Regions from separate parts of the Paenibacillus sp. FSL H8-0168 genome, predicted to be linked through region 2. Evidence: riboswitches for the same ligand, from Rfam matches in the RefSeq annotation. Region 2 holds a riboswitch; the other holds the start of a gene.
What was found. A riboswitch is a leader RNA that binds a small molecule or an ion and turns the genes downstream of it on or off. The one in region 2 is predicted to bind cyclic di-AMP.
Positions count from the first base shown of each region.

Region 1 (7,606 bases), 1.3 Mb from region 2:
TGAGTATGTATTCCGTATTATCCTGACTGAAGGAAAAAATCGTCAGATCCGGCGTATGTGTGCTGCCTTCGGTTATGAAGTTAAAAAACTGCAACGGCTGCGAATCATGAATATTCGGTTGGGGTCCCTTCAGAAAGGTGCCTGGCGTGACCTGACAGAGGCTGAGAAGCAGGAGCTTGGCCAGATGCTCGATTATACGCTTAGCTAATGTCAGAGGGGCTTTGTATAGCCTACAGCGTATGATCGTCGTATCTGAAGGGCCAGAGTACAGGAAACACTAAACAAAGAGGCACCAGCTGCATAAAAATGCGGCGGTGCCTTTGTTCATATAACATATGCATAATCAACCTTCATTCGAGCTTGAGGTAGGACTGATAACTTGTGTTCCGTTCTGATATTTGCGGAGAACAGATATTTCAACACGACGGTTTTTGGCGCGTCCTTGACCATCTTGATTGCTTGCCAATGGACGATACTCGCCATAACCGATGGATACAAACTTGGTTGGATCGAGATCTGGATTGAGCAACAAGATACGCAAGAAATTCAGAGAGCGCTGGGCGCTCAAATCAAAGTTGGACGGGAACTGGCTGTTGGAGATCGGTACATTATCCGTGTGACCCGATACGATAACATCATATCCAGGGAACTGCTGGAGCATACTAGAAATGGACTTGGCCAGCTTTCTCGCTCCCGGTTTTACTTCGGCTTGCCCGGATGAAAACAGGGCATTATCACTAATGGTGATCATCAGCTGTGATTGGTTCAGCTTGGTATTCAGCAGAGGTGACAGGCCGTTATTTTGAATATATTGATCCATCTGTTTTTTAAGCTTTTTTAAATCTTCTTCTTCCCGCTGGGCAAGCTGTTTTTGCAGTTCAGAGGTAGAAGTAGCTTTCGATTTTAAGGGTTGTGATACTTGTTCTTTATTTTTGCCCATATCCATGGATTGTGACGACGGATTCGCGGCCGAGTGATCCAGCACGCCAGTGCCGCCACTAAAAGCTGCACTCAGGGATTGAGCCATAGTTTCAAATTTTTTGGCGTCGAGCGAGCTCATACCGAATAAGACAATGAAAAGAGCCAACAGAAGGGTCATTAAGTCGGAATATGGCAACAGCCAGCTTTCGTCAGCATGCTCTTCATGCGGTTCATGTCTCTTTTTACTCACTGGAATCGCCATCCTTCTGGGTCATCGTAGCCCGTTCGGTCGGAGTCAGGAAGATCGTCAGTTTCTGACTGATGGCAATCGTCGATATCCCCGATTGAATGGAAAGCAGACCTTCGACCATCATTAATTTAAGCTCCACTTCTTTTTTGGATAACCGTTTCAGCTTGTTGGACATCGGATGCCACAGGACATAACCTGTAAAAATACCGAGCAACGTCGCAATGAAGGCTGCTGCAATGGCATGAGAGAGCTTTTCCATGTCACTAAGGTCAGCCAGAGCGGCGATCAGACCTACAACCGCACCGAGTACCCCGAGCGTTGGAGCGTACATACCGGCTTGGGAGAAGATCAGTGCGCCAGAGCGATGTCGATCCTCGGTAGCGTTGATATCCTCCATCAGAACGTCCCGTACGAATTCTTGATCATTGCCGTCAATAATCATTCGCATGCCGCCACGCATAAAGGGATCGTCGATTTCCTCTACCTTAGACTCCAAGGCGAGCAGACCTTCACGACGGGTAATGGATGCCCACTCGGTAAACGTACCAATGAGCTCTTTGCGGTCTAACAGTTTTTGTTCGGTGAAAATAACCTTGAACAGCTTCGGAATCCGTTTGATTTCTGCCATCGGGAAGGCCATAAATATACTCGCTGCCGTTCCGACGAAAATAATCATGTAAGCAGCGGGATTATTGACCAAATTGACGACCGGAGCGCCTTTTAAGATCATCCCGACGACCAGTGACACAATCCCGAGCACAAGTCCGATAATGGTTGAAATTTGCATGATACACCTCATCCATGAGAATAGATTTTGAATCCTTTCATGCCGCCGGGGTCGTCCTTGCCCCAAGCGCGTCATTACAAGACGGATTATAGTATTTATCGACAAAACTCTCTTTTTTGTTAAGTGCGAATTTCCGGTATAATAAGGTGATTATGTATTGAATGGCGGAACCATTGGAGGAAATGGCATGGGAGTAAAGCATGGGCGTGAGTATGAACAAATTTTGAACGATTTTACAGAGGCTGTGGGGCGCATCCCAGATAGCTATGAATTTTTTGAGATGGAAGCAGAAGATTGGGACAGGCTGGACCCGGCGGGACGTCAGGAAGTCAATGAAGCTTTGGCAGAAGACTTATTTTATGCACTGGGTACAGAGCCCACAATCACTGTAGGGAGTAGCGTTGTGATCTATGAGCCGGAGCAGCATCGCATCTATGTACTTATTGGGGACGAGGAGCTGACGTCAGTCCCTTTGATTTGAGGTCCGTCTTATGGATTTATCAACGGGGCCGTGGTAATATGTACACCAATATATCGTAGTTTTGGCCGTATTTAAGCGGTCGAAAGGCTTCCGTATAAACGGGGAGGAGTTCGTAACATGCCTTTTACACAAGAAGAGATTGAAGCACATCTGGAGAAACTGGAGGGCTGGGAACTGGAGGAAGGACGTTGGATCGTTCGAAAATATAATTTTTCCAGTTTTATGAAAGGGATTGCATTCGTGGATGAAGTTGCCGCTATATCTGAAGCATTCAATCATCATCCATTTATTACGATTGATTATAAGACCGTGACTCTGCGTTTGACCTCTTGGGACGACGGCGGTATTATGGCCGTGGATATTAAGGAAGCCCAACAATATAATGAAGCTTTTGAAAAAATGCGCAGCAGTCATTGAGCTTGTAATGATCTGTCGTATGATGATAAAAGCGCCTTCGCTATACAACATCGTGGTTGTATGCCGAAGGCGCTTTTATCATAGAATCTGGGTTGGGTGCTCGGGACGATATACCATACAATAAAATGGTTTTTTGCCATCAGGAGTCTGGCGTTCATAGGTATCTGTAAGCTCAAATCCAGCCGCCTTGTAGGCCCGGATAGCGCGCCCATTCCAAGTGAGCACCTCTAGATCAATTTCATTCTTCGGGTTGCGTCGTTGAGCTTCCTCTGCAATGGCACGGACAAAATCAGAGCCTTTGCCATGTCCGCATCTGTCAGGATGCATTCCAAGACCTAGCCGGGTCACACCGATCATAGGAAAATATTGAGCAAATCCCGTCAGTTTGTTCTCTTTATCCAGTACGGCAACATATTGCTCTTGGCGAAGCGTGGGACTTCCAAATTCGACTTCAAGCGCCTTCATTTGTTCCCAGGGGAGCCAACCGTATATGTTATAAGGTGGATCATAGTGCCACTCACAGATTGCAGCCGCTTGATGCTCGTCCATCGGTACGATCCGATAGTTGGATATTGAGGCCGGCATGTGTTCCATCCTCCTTTTACACAGGTACTTCAATCATTAACAACAGATTGTAGACAAGTTGCAGAGGAATGGCAAGCGTGTTTATTTCATACCTAAGTCGGGTATACATTCAATAAGAAGGAATTACTGCTCATATGCTCCCCCAGCGGTGACGGTAAAACCGACGATGTTCGCTACAATTGAAACCTTTTGAGGTCTCAGTTCGTCAGTAAAGATAATAATTGCTGATGTTGTGGACATAAAAAACCGCAATTCGATTCCGGCCAGAATCAAATTGCGGCTAGGGTTAGCTTGCTGTGCGTTAGTTATTCTACGTTATCGTCATCAGGAATATCTGAAGCTACAGAATGGTAAGCGTCTGTGCTCATAATTCTTTTTGCACCGACATAGCGGTTAGCGTAATAATTTTCGTTCAGTGAGCTAACTACTACACCACGTGAAGTCGAGGAGTGGGCAAATTTCCCTTCACCTACGAAGATACCTACATGGGAAATGCCTCTTCCTGTGGTGTTGAAGAACACCAGATCCCCAGGTCTCATTTCATCGCGGGATACAGAAGATCCCATTTTGAATTGTGATCCGGATTGATGCGGAAGTTTAATTCCTAGTTTGTTGTATACGTACATTGTGAAGCCGGAGCAATCGAATCCCTCGAGTGTAGTGCCTCCGCTTCTGTAGTTCGTTCCTTTGGCATCTTGAATGACCTGGTCCATCTTAGAGTCTGCATATGCACTGCCGCCACCGAATGTAAAAGATGTAAAGGCAATGGCAAGACCCATAGCTGCGATCGTTAGCTTCTTCTTCAAAAAAAATATACCCCTTCCAATGCCTGCGAGGTTAGCTTAAGGATTCGGTAGAAGGTTCCCCTATGACCACTCTGTTGCGAGATCAATTCACCCAAACTGGTTCCCCCGCTTCCTAGGTGCCAGGAATTAGGCTTAACTTAAGATGTGCACCTTGGAGAGCAGTATTCACAATAACGTTATTTTTGAGATAAAGGTTACAATAAAGATTACAAAGTTGTTACTATCAGTTCACTGCGATTATTGTAACAAAGACGGCTGGCTTTGGCAAATGTTTCATTACAAAAAGTTACAAAAAAAATCTGCTCCTAATGTCCCAGGAACAGATCTTGTTAACAGTATTCAGTTATGTGTCGTTTGCGCGAGTATGAATCAAGGTTTTTCGACAGACGGAAATGAAGTAAAAAACATAAAGGCAGGGCTTAGCTTCTACTAGAGATATCGGTATGCCATAGTCTGTACTGCGAACTGATATGCCACAGCCTGACCAGACTAGTAACAAAATGATACGATTGCTGGAGAATGAGCGCCAGCATGCCAGTCCAAATCATCGCCACGGTGCCAAATAGACCGAAGACCAGCAGCACACAAGCACCGAGCAAAAGGGATATACCGACAGCTGGGAGGAGCTGGCGAAAGAAGGCGAGCAGGGACGATAGTATGGCGTGACCACCGACAGTACCCAGTTGCATATACAGGATGCACTGCCGAATGAACCATCCGTATGCCATCCATCCAATGACATAGGGCAATAAATGCAGCAGATAAGAGGAAGATTGAAGTGCTCCTGCTACAATAGGGTAGAGTCTCGGTACTACCCAAAAGGCGGGAAGCAGCAGCAGTCCCAACTCGATGGTGTAATACAACAGCGACGACATGCCATGGCGTTTCATACCCTTGAAAAAGGACAGGCTTTGCGGTTCAGTCGCATCGGTATGCAGACTTTGATATATTCCGGCTCTAATGAAGGGAGTGATCAGTATGCGTAGTACAGTCGCCCCTAGTAGTATCCACAAATACACATGTACTTCCCGGCTGTCCATCAGAGCAATCTGACTCTCCATCCAAAATAAGGTCTGTCCCAGCTCGTTTTGACCCTGATCAGGATAACGGAGCAATAGCGGGATAACGGCAGACTGCACCAGCCGATAGATAAACACCCCCCACAGTAGTCGATACAGAAATAAAATGATAACGATATAGAATCGTATGCGCACCAGCGCCCAGCCCTCTTTTATAACAGTCCGCATCTATAGACACCTCACCATGACAGACTTCCAAGCAGTGTCTCCAACAGCTTGGTTACACTTACACTCCAACGGGTTTGTTGCTTTTCGTCCAATTCGGCTTTTAGGCTATTGTTAATATGCTTGTTCTCCAGTGCAATGGTATATAAGGGATCAAGGGTTACATAGGAAACGGGAGAAGTACTTTTGATCCGAAAAGTTGTGCTTTTCCCCGCGCCGTCCCAAGCCTTGAATATCGTGGTACCATCCTTGAAGGTAAATTGGACAGGGATCTTGGGATAATCCGCCCCTTTTTTGCTGACCGTCACGACTGCTTCATATCCATTCTCCAGCTTGTGGTTTGTGATGTGATCCACTGAAAAGTCCGCCATCTGGCCGTCATATACATACTGTTCAAAATAGTGGCTCCATGAGCGTCCGGTGACTCTCTCCACGATACGTTGAAAATCCATTGAGGACGGATGCTTAAATCGGTACGTCTGGACGTAGGTCCGCATAATGCGATCCATTTTTTTCATACCCACCTGACGTTCAATGCCCCGTAGGACCAGCTTGCCTCGAGAGTAGGCATTTTGCGCGTACTCAGCAGCTGAGCCGTACTTCCATGACTCACGGTTTAGCGGCTGTGGGGAGGCTACCTGTCCCGATTGTAATGGCAAGTTAGGGGTAAGCCCATATTCTTGCTCCATAAGCCGCTCCTCTGCATAGGAGGTGAAGCCTTCATCCAGCCACGGCTCCTCAAATTCATTATTGGCTACCATTCCGTAGAAATATTGATGTCCAATCTCATGAACTAATGTCCGTTCCAGACTATAGCCAGGATTCAGATTACCCGCAGCAGCGGCCGTGATGAGTGTCGGATACTCCATACCGCCGGCTCCATTGCCTGATTTGGGTGGAACCACGATGGATAGGGTGGAATATGGATAAGGCCCGTACCATTTGCTGTAGTACGAAAGGGCGGCCTTCGCAGCGCTCATATAGCGCCCTTTGAGCTCCTTGTGCGACGGGTCAAGGTAGAGCTTGATTTTGACACCAGGGACTTCAGCAGAAGAAAAGGGTTCTTCTACGGTTACAAAGTTGGGTGAAGCGGACCAGGCAAAATCGTGTACATCATCGGCATAAAATTGATATATTTTTTGGCCGTTCTGTCGGACGGCACCACGGGTGGGAAATCCGGTCGCTGCTACGATATGAGTTTCAGGCACCCGAATCCGTACGCTGTAAATTCCAAAATCGGCATAAAACTCGGAGTTACCATGATACTGGTGGAGGTTCCAGCCCTCCTCGGCGCGTCCACGTTGTCCTGCAGTCTCGTAGACGCTGAGCTTCGGGAACCACTGTCCTGCCATTACAAAATCATCTGTCGCACCCATACGAGCGAAGATGGCGGGCAGTTTTACCTCAAACTTCATATATAATGTGATTTCTTCGCCACCTCGTACCGGCTTGGGTAGACGCACCTTCACGAGCGAACGGTCGCCTGCGTTACCGTCATCTGGCTGCACATATTGGATGCGGTGCATGAGAGATAAACCGTCTTCTGTTTTTAGTTCAGTCAGCGTCATGGAGCCAAAGCCGTCTTTGGGCATGGTATCTCCGCGCAGCTTTCCACCGGATTCCTTCATAAAGGTAGTTTCCATGGAAGAGAAGGCATTCGGGTATAGATGAAGATACAGATCATTCACGGTTTTCTTGCCCGGATGCTTCCAGGTCAGTGTCTCAGTGCCTCGCAAAACCTGTCCTTTTTCCAGAGACACATCAATGTGGTACTCTACCACCCTCTTGCTGAGGATTTCTGTAGCGGGCTGTGGAGGGTTCTTGGGCAGGTCAGGCAGGATATTTGCCCCTAGAGGCTTGCCCATATTTGGGGCAAGCGCAGACTCAGACAGGGAGCCGTATAGTGGTTGGCCTATGGACTGCGGGTCGGATTGCGGTTGGGGCTGCCAGGCAAACCATAACGTCCCTGCGAGGAGACCGAGGGCTAGTGTAGACAATAAAACGATTTTAGTGCGTGCTGGGGTCATACAATGGATACCTCCCGTTGACAAGCATCTACAGCATGTATATGTTTGCTTTCAGGAGATTATTAGTTAAAATATTTATAGTGTAGAA
Region 1 is NZ_CP151948.1:133,991-141,596, forward strand. It holds gene rluF (23S rRNA pseudouridine(2604) synthase RluF) at 1-208, shown strand, start outside; gene motB (flagellar motor protein MotB) at 344-1,171, opposite strand; gene motA (flagellar motor stator protein MotA) at 1,164-1,958, opposite strand; gene MHI21_RS00545 (hypothetical protein) at 2,146-2,439, shown strand; gene MHI21_RS00550 (4a-hydroxytetrahydrobiopterin dehydratase) at 2,557-2,856, shown strand; gene MHI21_RS00555 (GNAT family N-acetyltransferase) at 2,935-3,441, opposite strand; gene MHI21_RS00560 (C40 family peptidase) at 3,747-4,247, opposite strand; cyclic di-AMP (ydaO/yuaA leader) riboswitch at 4,253-4,390, opposite strand; gene MHI21_RS00565 (hypothetical protein) at 4,667-5,494, opposite strand; gene MHI21_RS00570 (M1 family metallopeptidase) at 5,506-7,518, opposite strand.
Region 1: linked by a shared signal. The riboswitch ahead of MHI21_RS00560 (C40 family peptidase) and the one ahead of MHI21_RS20495 (TrkH family potassium uptake protein) in region 2 are both predicted to bind cyclic di-AMP.

Region 2 (7,606 bases):
CCCAGTCCATCATCAACGCATACACTGAATATTTCACGTGTCGCAATATCACGAGGGACCAGATTTCCATAAGCCGGATACTTTTCTTCGAGGAAATACCATGGCTTACCGTCCTTATACGTCCAAATACGACCGCCTTCTCCCCTTGCCGACTCGGACATGAGACGCAGCTTGTCATCACCTGGTATAGCCGTCGGATGAATCTGGATAAACTCACCGTTCGCATAGCGTACGCCTTGCTGATACACTGCACCGGCAGCCGTGCCCGTATTAATGACGGAATTCGTGGTTTTACCGAAAATAATCCCGGGGCCACCAGACGCCAAAATAACTGCATCCGCCGCAAAAGTCTTCACTTCCATCGTACGCAAATCCTGCCCGCAAATCCCTCGACAGATGCCTTCATCATCCAGTACAGCCTGTAAAAACTCCCAGTTCTCGTACTTGGTTACCAAACCCGCAGATTCCCAGCGCCGTACCTGCTCATCGAGAGCGTACAGAAGCTGCTGTCCTGTCGTCGCACCGGCAAAGGCGGTCCGATGATGCTGGGTACCGCCGAAGCGGCGGAAGTCCAGCAGTCCTTCCGGTGTCCGGTTAAACATGACGCCCATGCGGTCCATGAGATGAATGATCCCCGGAGCCGCTTCGCACATCGCTTTTACCGGAGGCTGGTTGGCCAGAAAGTCCCCCCCATAGACTGAATCATCAAAGTGAATCCATGGTGAGTCTCCCTCACCCTTGGTATTAACCGCACCGTTGATGCCGCCTTGAGCACAAACGGAGTGGGACCTTTTGACCGGAACCAAAGAAAATAAATGAACGTGAACTCCCGCCTCTGCCGCCTTGATCGTAGCCATTAGACCTGCCAGACCGCCGCCCACGACAATAATGTTGGATGCTGCCATTTCTGCTCACTCCTTTTTTTCAGGATTTTAACCAAATCCCCTTTTACGTTTGAAAATAGAATCTCAACACGATGTATAATTGATATGAGTCGTTTATAGTAGCTGTTTAAAAGCGCCGCATTGCACCAAGGCAGTTGCCGTTTCCTGAAATTCCGCACTGCGGAATGCAAGCAGGGAAGCGATGAAGCCGATAGACACCACCACGAACAGGGTCATACAGATATAAGAAGATACTTTTTGCGCACGTGGTCCCACGGTAATCCCCCAACTAACCATAAATGCCCACAGTCCGTTAGCAAAGTGAAAGGATGCCGAAACGACACTGATTAAATACAAAATGAAATAAACCGGGTTCGTCACGATGCCATGCATGACTCCGCCTAGCTCCTCATGGGTTACATTACCCAGAGCCACCTGAAAGCGCGTGTCGTATACGTGCCAGATAATAAATACAAATGTAATGACGCCGGAAATACGCTGGAACAGAAAGCGCCAGTTACGTGAATAGCCGAATCTTTTGACATTCGGGTCAGCCTGATAAGCAATATACAAGCCATAAATTCCGTGGAACAGTAATGGCAAGTAGATGAATAACGTTTCTAGCACAATAACCAGTGGCAAACCATTCAGGAAGGCCACGCTGCGATTAAATCCTTCCTTGCCGCCCTCCACCGCTGTGAAGTTCGTCACCAAATGCTCAACAAAAAATAGAGCCAGCGGAATGACGCCAAGAAGCGAATGCAGCTTTCTGGAATAAAATCCTCTCATCTAGGTCATGCTCCCTTCTCCCGATAATAGCGTTTTCAATAGTAATATAACATATAAATTGACAGTTTCCGACAGGAAATGTCCAACAAGGTGTCCCTTATAAGGAAAAACAAAAGTGTGAACATCTTGTGTCGCTTTCATGTTACTCCTTTTCGGCTTATAATGGAATTGCAATATACGTATTAATTATTATGTCTTTTTTGCATATAGAGAGGAAGTGGATGATTTGTTTGAGGATTTGAACGCTTTTGCCGTCATTGTCGAGCAGTCCAGCCTGAATAAAGCCTCCAAACTGCTGAATCTGTCCCAACCTGCCCTGTCTCGCAAAATTGCCAAGCTGGAGGAAGAGCTGGGTGTGAATCTCTTTGATCGTCGGGGCAAACGGCTCGAAATTACGTCCACTGGCCGATTTGTTTATACATTCGCGCTAGAGCAACGGCAACGACAGCTTCGCTTTTTACAAAAGCTGTCCCAGCACAAAAATGAAGCCCAGAGTATGCTTACACTCGGCGCAAGCCTCACGACGCTCCAAACGACGCTGCCTACCCTCGTCGAAGCTTTCATGAGCAAGCATCCTCAAACCGAGCTGAAGCTGCTCACCGGTAAAACCCATGAAATCGTCGCCTTTGTACGTGACAAAAAAGCAGACGCCGGTATTGTCGGGTCTGCCATTCATGAAGCTGGACTGCGTTGCATTCCGCTATTTGATGATCATTTGGAGCTCGTCGTTCCCATCGGACATGAATTAACGGTCAAGACAGGAACAGCCTCGATGAAAGATCTGCAAGGATTGCCGATGATTATTTTCTCCAAAGGGACCTGGTACCGCAGTCTGACGGATGACTTGTTCCAGCGCAGCGGCATCATGCCGGATATCCGTATGGAAATCGACTCTTTCGAGGCGATTGTACGCCTGCTTCCAACCTGTAAGGCTTCAGCCTTGCTGCCCAAATCCTATTTGCGTAGCGAACTATTGCGGGATAATGGACTCACTGCATTGTACTTGCCCGATTTGAAGGAGACACGCCGAACGACCTCCCTCATTTACTCGGAGACGACCGATCTCGGTCCGACAGCACGACGCTGGATTAGCGAGACACGGGCTTCGTTTGCAGGCTACCGTATGGTGTAGAGGGTTTAATCCTCTTCATTAACATTAACAACCTCATCCTCAAAGCGACCGATATTGTCATTCGAACCGATGATGACCATAATATCGTCTGCTTTTAGCCGATCCATAGCCGTCGGTGCGATCAGGATACCGTTCGCTGTATGAAGCGCCACGACGCTACAACCAAAGCGAGTACGGGCATTTAGCTCTGCTAGCGTTTTGCCATTCAGACATGCAGGTACATTGAGTTCCACAATACTGTATTCCTTAGACAACTCCAAATAATCGAGCAAATTAGGCGTGACTAGCTGGTGAGCCACCCGGATACCCATATCCCGTTCTGGATAAATAATCCGGTCCACACCGAGCTTTTCTAACGCACGCCCGTGCAGCACAGATATGGCTTTGGCTACAACTTTTTTCACACCCAGCTCCTTCAGCAAAATGGCGGTGAGGATGCTTACCTGAATGTCATCACCAATAGCAACAATGCCACAATCGAAATTACGGATGCCCAGTGATCGCAACGAGTCTTCATCGGTAGCGTCCGCCACGACAGTATGTGTCAACATCTCACTCATACTGTCCACAACATCCTCATTCCGGTCAATGCCTAGCACCTCGCACCCCATATCCACCAATTGCAAAGCCAGGCTTGAGCCAAACCGCCCCAAGCCAATAACTACAAACTGCTGCGTTTTCATATCTACTCGAAAACTCCTTATCTGAATCAATTTCATAAATGGGGATTTTGCAAAAATCCCATAAGCGACTTCCAATGAAGAAGATATAGATCGAAATGGTTTAGTTCGTCTATATCTTGACTTCGGAGCGACTGGTATCGAATTTTGCAAAATCCTGAAATGATTAAACCAACGAAATGTATATGAAATGATTCATCCTATAATCATTTTGCCTTCCGGATGACGATATAATTCTTTACCCTTTTTCGGCCCCAGTGCATAAGCTAGCGTGAGTGGCCCCAGTCTACCTGCAAACATCGTCAGGGTAATCACCAGCTTACCTATGACTGTTAAATCAGGTGTAAGCCCCATCGACAGCCCCACCGTACCAAACGCAGACACCGTCTCAAACAAGATCATCAGAAAATGATGATCTTCGGTTGCCGACAAAATCATGGTCACCCCGATCACGAACAGCAACCCCAGCAGTGTAATGGTCAAAGCCTTGTAAATTCGTCCCTGCGCAAGTCGGTACTTGAACAGTACAATATCTTCCCGCCCCCGCAGCATCGAAATCACTGCTCCAATGAGCAGGGCGAATGTTGTGGTCTTAATCCCGCCTCCAGTGGAGCCAGGGGAAGCCCCAATAAACATGAGTATGATGATAAAAAACTGCGTAGCCTGCCGCAAGCCTGCGATGTCCAGCGTATTGGCACCTGCGGTACGGGGAGTAACGGACTGGAATAAAGATCCCAGTAGCTTACCACCCCAATCAAGCGAGCCAAGAGTCTTTGGATTCGTAAACTCAAATACAAAAATCACGAGCGTGCCGACTACAATCATAGCGCCCGTCATGCTGAGTACCACCTTGGTATGCAAGGACAGTCTCTTGCGCTTGCGATATTCTGCCAGGTCTGACATCACTACAAAACCAATGCCGCCAGAAATAATTAGAAACATTGCGGTAAAATTAACAATCGGATCATATACATAACCTGTCAAGCTGCGAAATTCACCGAATAAATCAAAACCAGCATTGTTAAACATGGAGATGGCATGCCAGATTCCAAAATAAATCGCCCTGCCTACAGGCATATCAAAGGACCAGCGAACCGAGAATATCGTAGCGCATACGCCTTCAATAACCAGTGAGTACAGTAATACCTTACGGATTAACCCGACAATTCCCTCTACAGAAGTCTGATTCATCGCTTCCTGCAAAATGAGACGCTCCCGCAAGGAAATCCGACGCTTGAACACCAGTGCAATCAAGGTAGCCATGGTCATAAAGCCAAGACCGCCGATCTGGATCAGCGCAACGACGACAACTTGACCAAAAGTGGTAAAAAAGAGCCCGGTATCCTTTACGACAAGCCCGGTTACACAGGTCGCAGAGGCGGCAGTAAACAAAGCGTCTATAAACGCAAGTGGCTTTCCTGTTGTATTGGAGATCGGCAGCATTAACAATAAACTACCTATAAGAATGATAATGGCAAAGCCCGCAACGAATATCTGCGGTGGAGAAAGCCGAAGCCAGCTTGCATTGGGATTCATCTATTCATCACTTCTCTCCTAATCCTTAAAACTATAAAAACAGTGATTTAATACGGTGTAAGCTCGCTACGCGTTCCATTTGATCTTCCGATCGTCGTTGCCCCTGAATTTTTTGATTTTTCCAAACCTTAAGTAACTATAATTAGCATTCCCTGAATACAGGAAGAATGCATGTCAAGCACTATTCGATCCCCCTGTGCTAATGGCGCGCAGTAGCGAAGGGGGCAGAATTGTTCTGAAGAAGCGAAGCGTTTGCCTTTATCTCCGGATTTTAACCATTAAAGGGGGTATACAATCAAAAAATCCGGGGATAACAGCAATCGGAAGAATAATCTGCACCCGCAGCGGTCTAACCAATCCAAACACTTTTATACGCACAAAAAAAGACACCGGAAAACCGAGTGCCTGACTTGGTTCCTGCTCATAGCCTACGAGGTTAGCTGACGGATTCGGGCAGCACAGTATGCCCTATTTACACTTCCGATCCAGCAGGATCGGCTGTAAAATTCACCCCAGTAACATGGTTCCCCCGTTTTCCCATAGAAATTCGGCTCAACTGTATATCATTACCTATGTATTTTATAGGCATTGCCTCAAGATTATAATCCTTCTATATCCAGATCACAAAACCGATTTCGCCGAAAAAACGTGAAATTGGCTTTATTTTGCGAATGGGCATCGTTTAATCGCAGCTTATCTAATTTTATTGGAACTTTAAAGTGCTTTCACTCTATTTTCATGAATATCGCTAGTCTGTTGGCGGGAACCTGTGCAGTATGATATCTTTAATGGATGTTCTTATTTACAGATTAAGGAGGAAACTCATGAATCCTATCGGGAAACCGGTCGTGCTCACGGCCAACTTCAAAAAATTAGGCTTGCTGGGCGGGATTGGCCTGATTTGCTTTTTTATCTTTCAATTGCTTATTCCCTCGCTTAGCAATCCGAGTCCAGAATCAGTAATGAACGCAAAGGTCATCAGCAAACAAGAAGCGGTCATACACGCATTGGACTTCGCCCGCTCCGAGCTGGGCTATACTGAATCACAGCCTGAGGAGCCCGTCGTGACCTATCAGGCCGAAACAGATTTGTACGGTTATTTATCTAGAGAAAAACTGCTTCAACAGTACGACCGTACATGGAAAAAACGTTACCCTTACGAAACCTTTCGGGTCGATCTGCCTGAATCCTCAGCGAAGAGTAAGCTGCAAATTCATGTGGATTTATCCACTGGCAAGGTCGTTAGCTTTAAACGAATCACCTCCAATACCAATTACACACAGGCTGATATTTCTACGGATGAACAAGCACGTAACAGGCTTGTACGTGTGGCTGAGGACGGCATGACCCTCGAAGCCAAGGAGCAGGCGGCCGCAGTATGGGTCAAGCGCTTTGGCTTTAAGCCGTCGGATTTGAAGCTTGCGACCACTGAACAAGAAGGCGGATTAAAGTATACCGTAGACGATAAAAAAATCGGCGCCTCGGTACTTACATTGGCTTTTACTTTTGAAGACGGTGATGTTCGCTCCTTCACTCAAAGCTTTTCGGCCCCGTCGTCCTATACCGATTATATCGAAAAGCAAACATTTTGGGCGAATTGGATGACCTATGCGGGTTATGCCCTATTTAGCTTTGTACTGGGTGTACTTGCCATTGTGTATGCGTCACTCACCCGACGACATACTTCATTTGTACGCGGCATTGTTCTATCCGTTGTATACTTTATTGCTAGTATAGCTGGGACCATGAACATGCTGCCTTTATTGCAAGCAGAAGCAGGCGGTAAGGGCATGCTTATATTTCTTATGGTTTTCCAGATTGGTGTTACCTTCGTCATGGCTGTAGCGCTCTACTTCTCCTTGGTCGGCGGTGACGGGCTTATGCGTCAGGTTGGACTGAATGCATGGCCACGTGCAAAAGAGCCGGGCTACGGGCTGTATGTGCTTCGCAGTATGTATGTTGGCTACTTGTGGGCCTTTATTTTACTCGGGGTACAATCCATTTTGTTCTTTATACTGGAGCGCACATTTAATACATTCTCCACCACAGATGCCACGCAATCCCCTTACAATATGGCTTATCCATGGCTACTGCCGATTATGGCCTGGATGGCAGGTATTGGAGAAGAGACTGTCTACCGTCTGTTTGGTATTCCGATGGTCAAAAAAATAGTGAAAAATACTTTTGTTGCGTGTCTGATCACCACGCTGATTTGGGCACTGGGACATACACTTTATCCAATCTATCCGGTGATTTCCAGACCTATTGAGCTGACTTTTCTTGGTTTGCTGTTCAGTTTTGTGTTCCTGCGTTACGGCTTTATTGCCGCCATGTTCAGCCACGTTATTTTTGACAGCATTTTAATGGGACTTAGTGTGATGAGCCTGGGAGACACTGTGAATGTGAGCGCTGGTCTATTCTGGATCTTACTTCCAGCCATCGTGGGTTACATCATTTATTGGTTTAGTCCTAAAAAGCCAAATCGAATTATGTTTGAACCTATAAAAAAAGAGGAGCCGTATTCTACGACTCCTCCTCCCGAAGGGCAGCTATAATCTGACGCGCAAGCTTATCCCCAATAGAGA
Region 2 is NZ_CP151948.1:4,632,387-4,639,992, forward strand. It holds gene sdhA (succinate dehydrogenase flavoprotein subunit) at 1-905, opposite strand, end outside; gene MHI21_RS20480 (succinate dehydrogenase cytochrome b558 subunit) at 999-1,673, opposite strand; gene MHI21_RS20485 (LysR family transcriptional regulator) at 1,900-2,805, shown strand; gene MHI21_RS20490 (TrkA family potassium uptake protein) at 2,811-3,488, opposite strand; gene MHI21_RS20495 (TrkH family potassium uptake protein) at 3,681-5,021, opposite strand; cyclic di-AMP (ydaO/yuaA leader) riboswitch at 5,432-5,584, opposite strand; gene MHI21_RS20500 (type II CAAX endopeptidase family protein) at 5,846-7,576, shown strand; gene uvrC (excinuclease ABC subunit UvrC) at 7,545-7,606, opposite strand, start outside.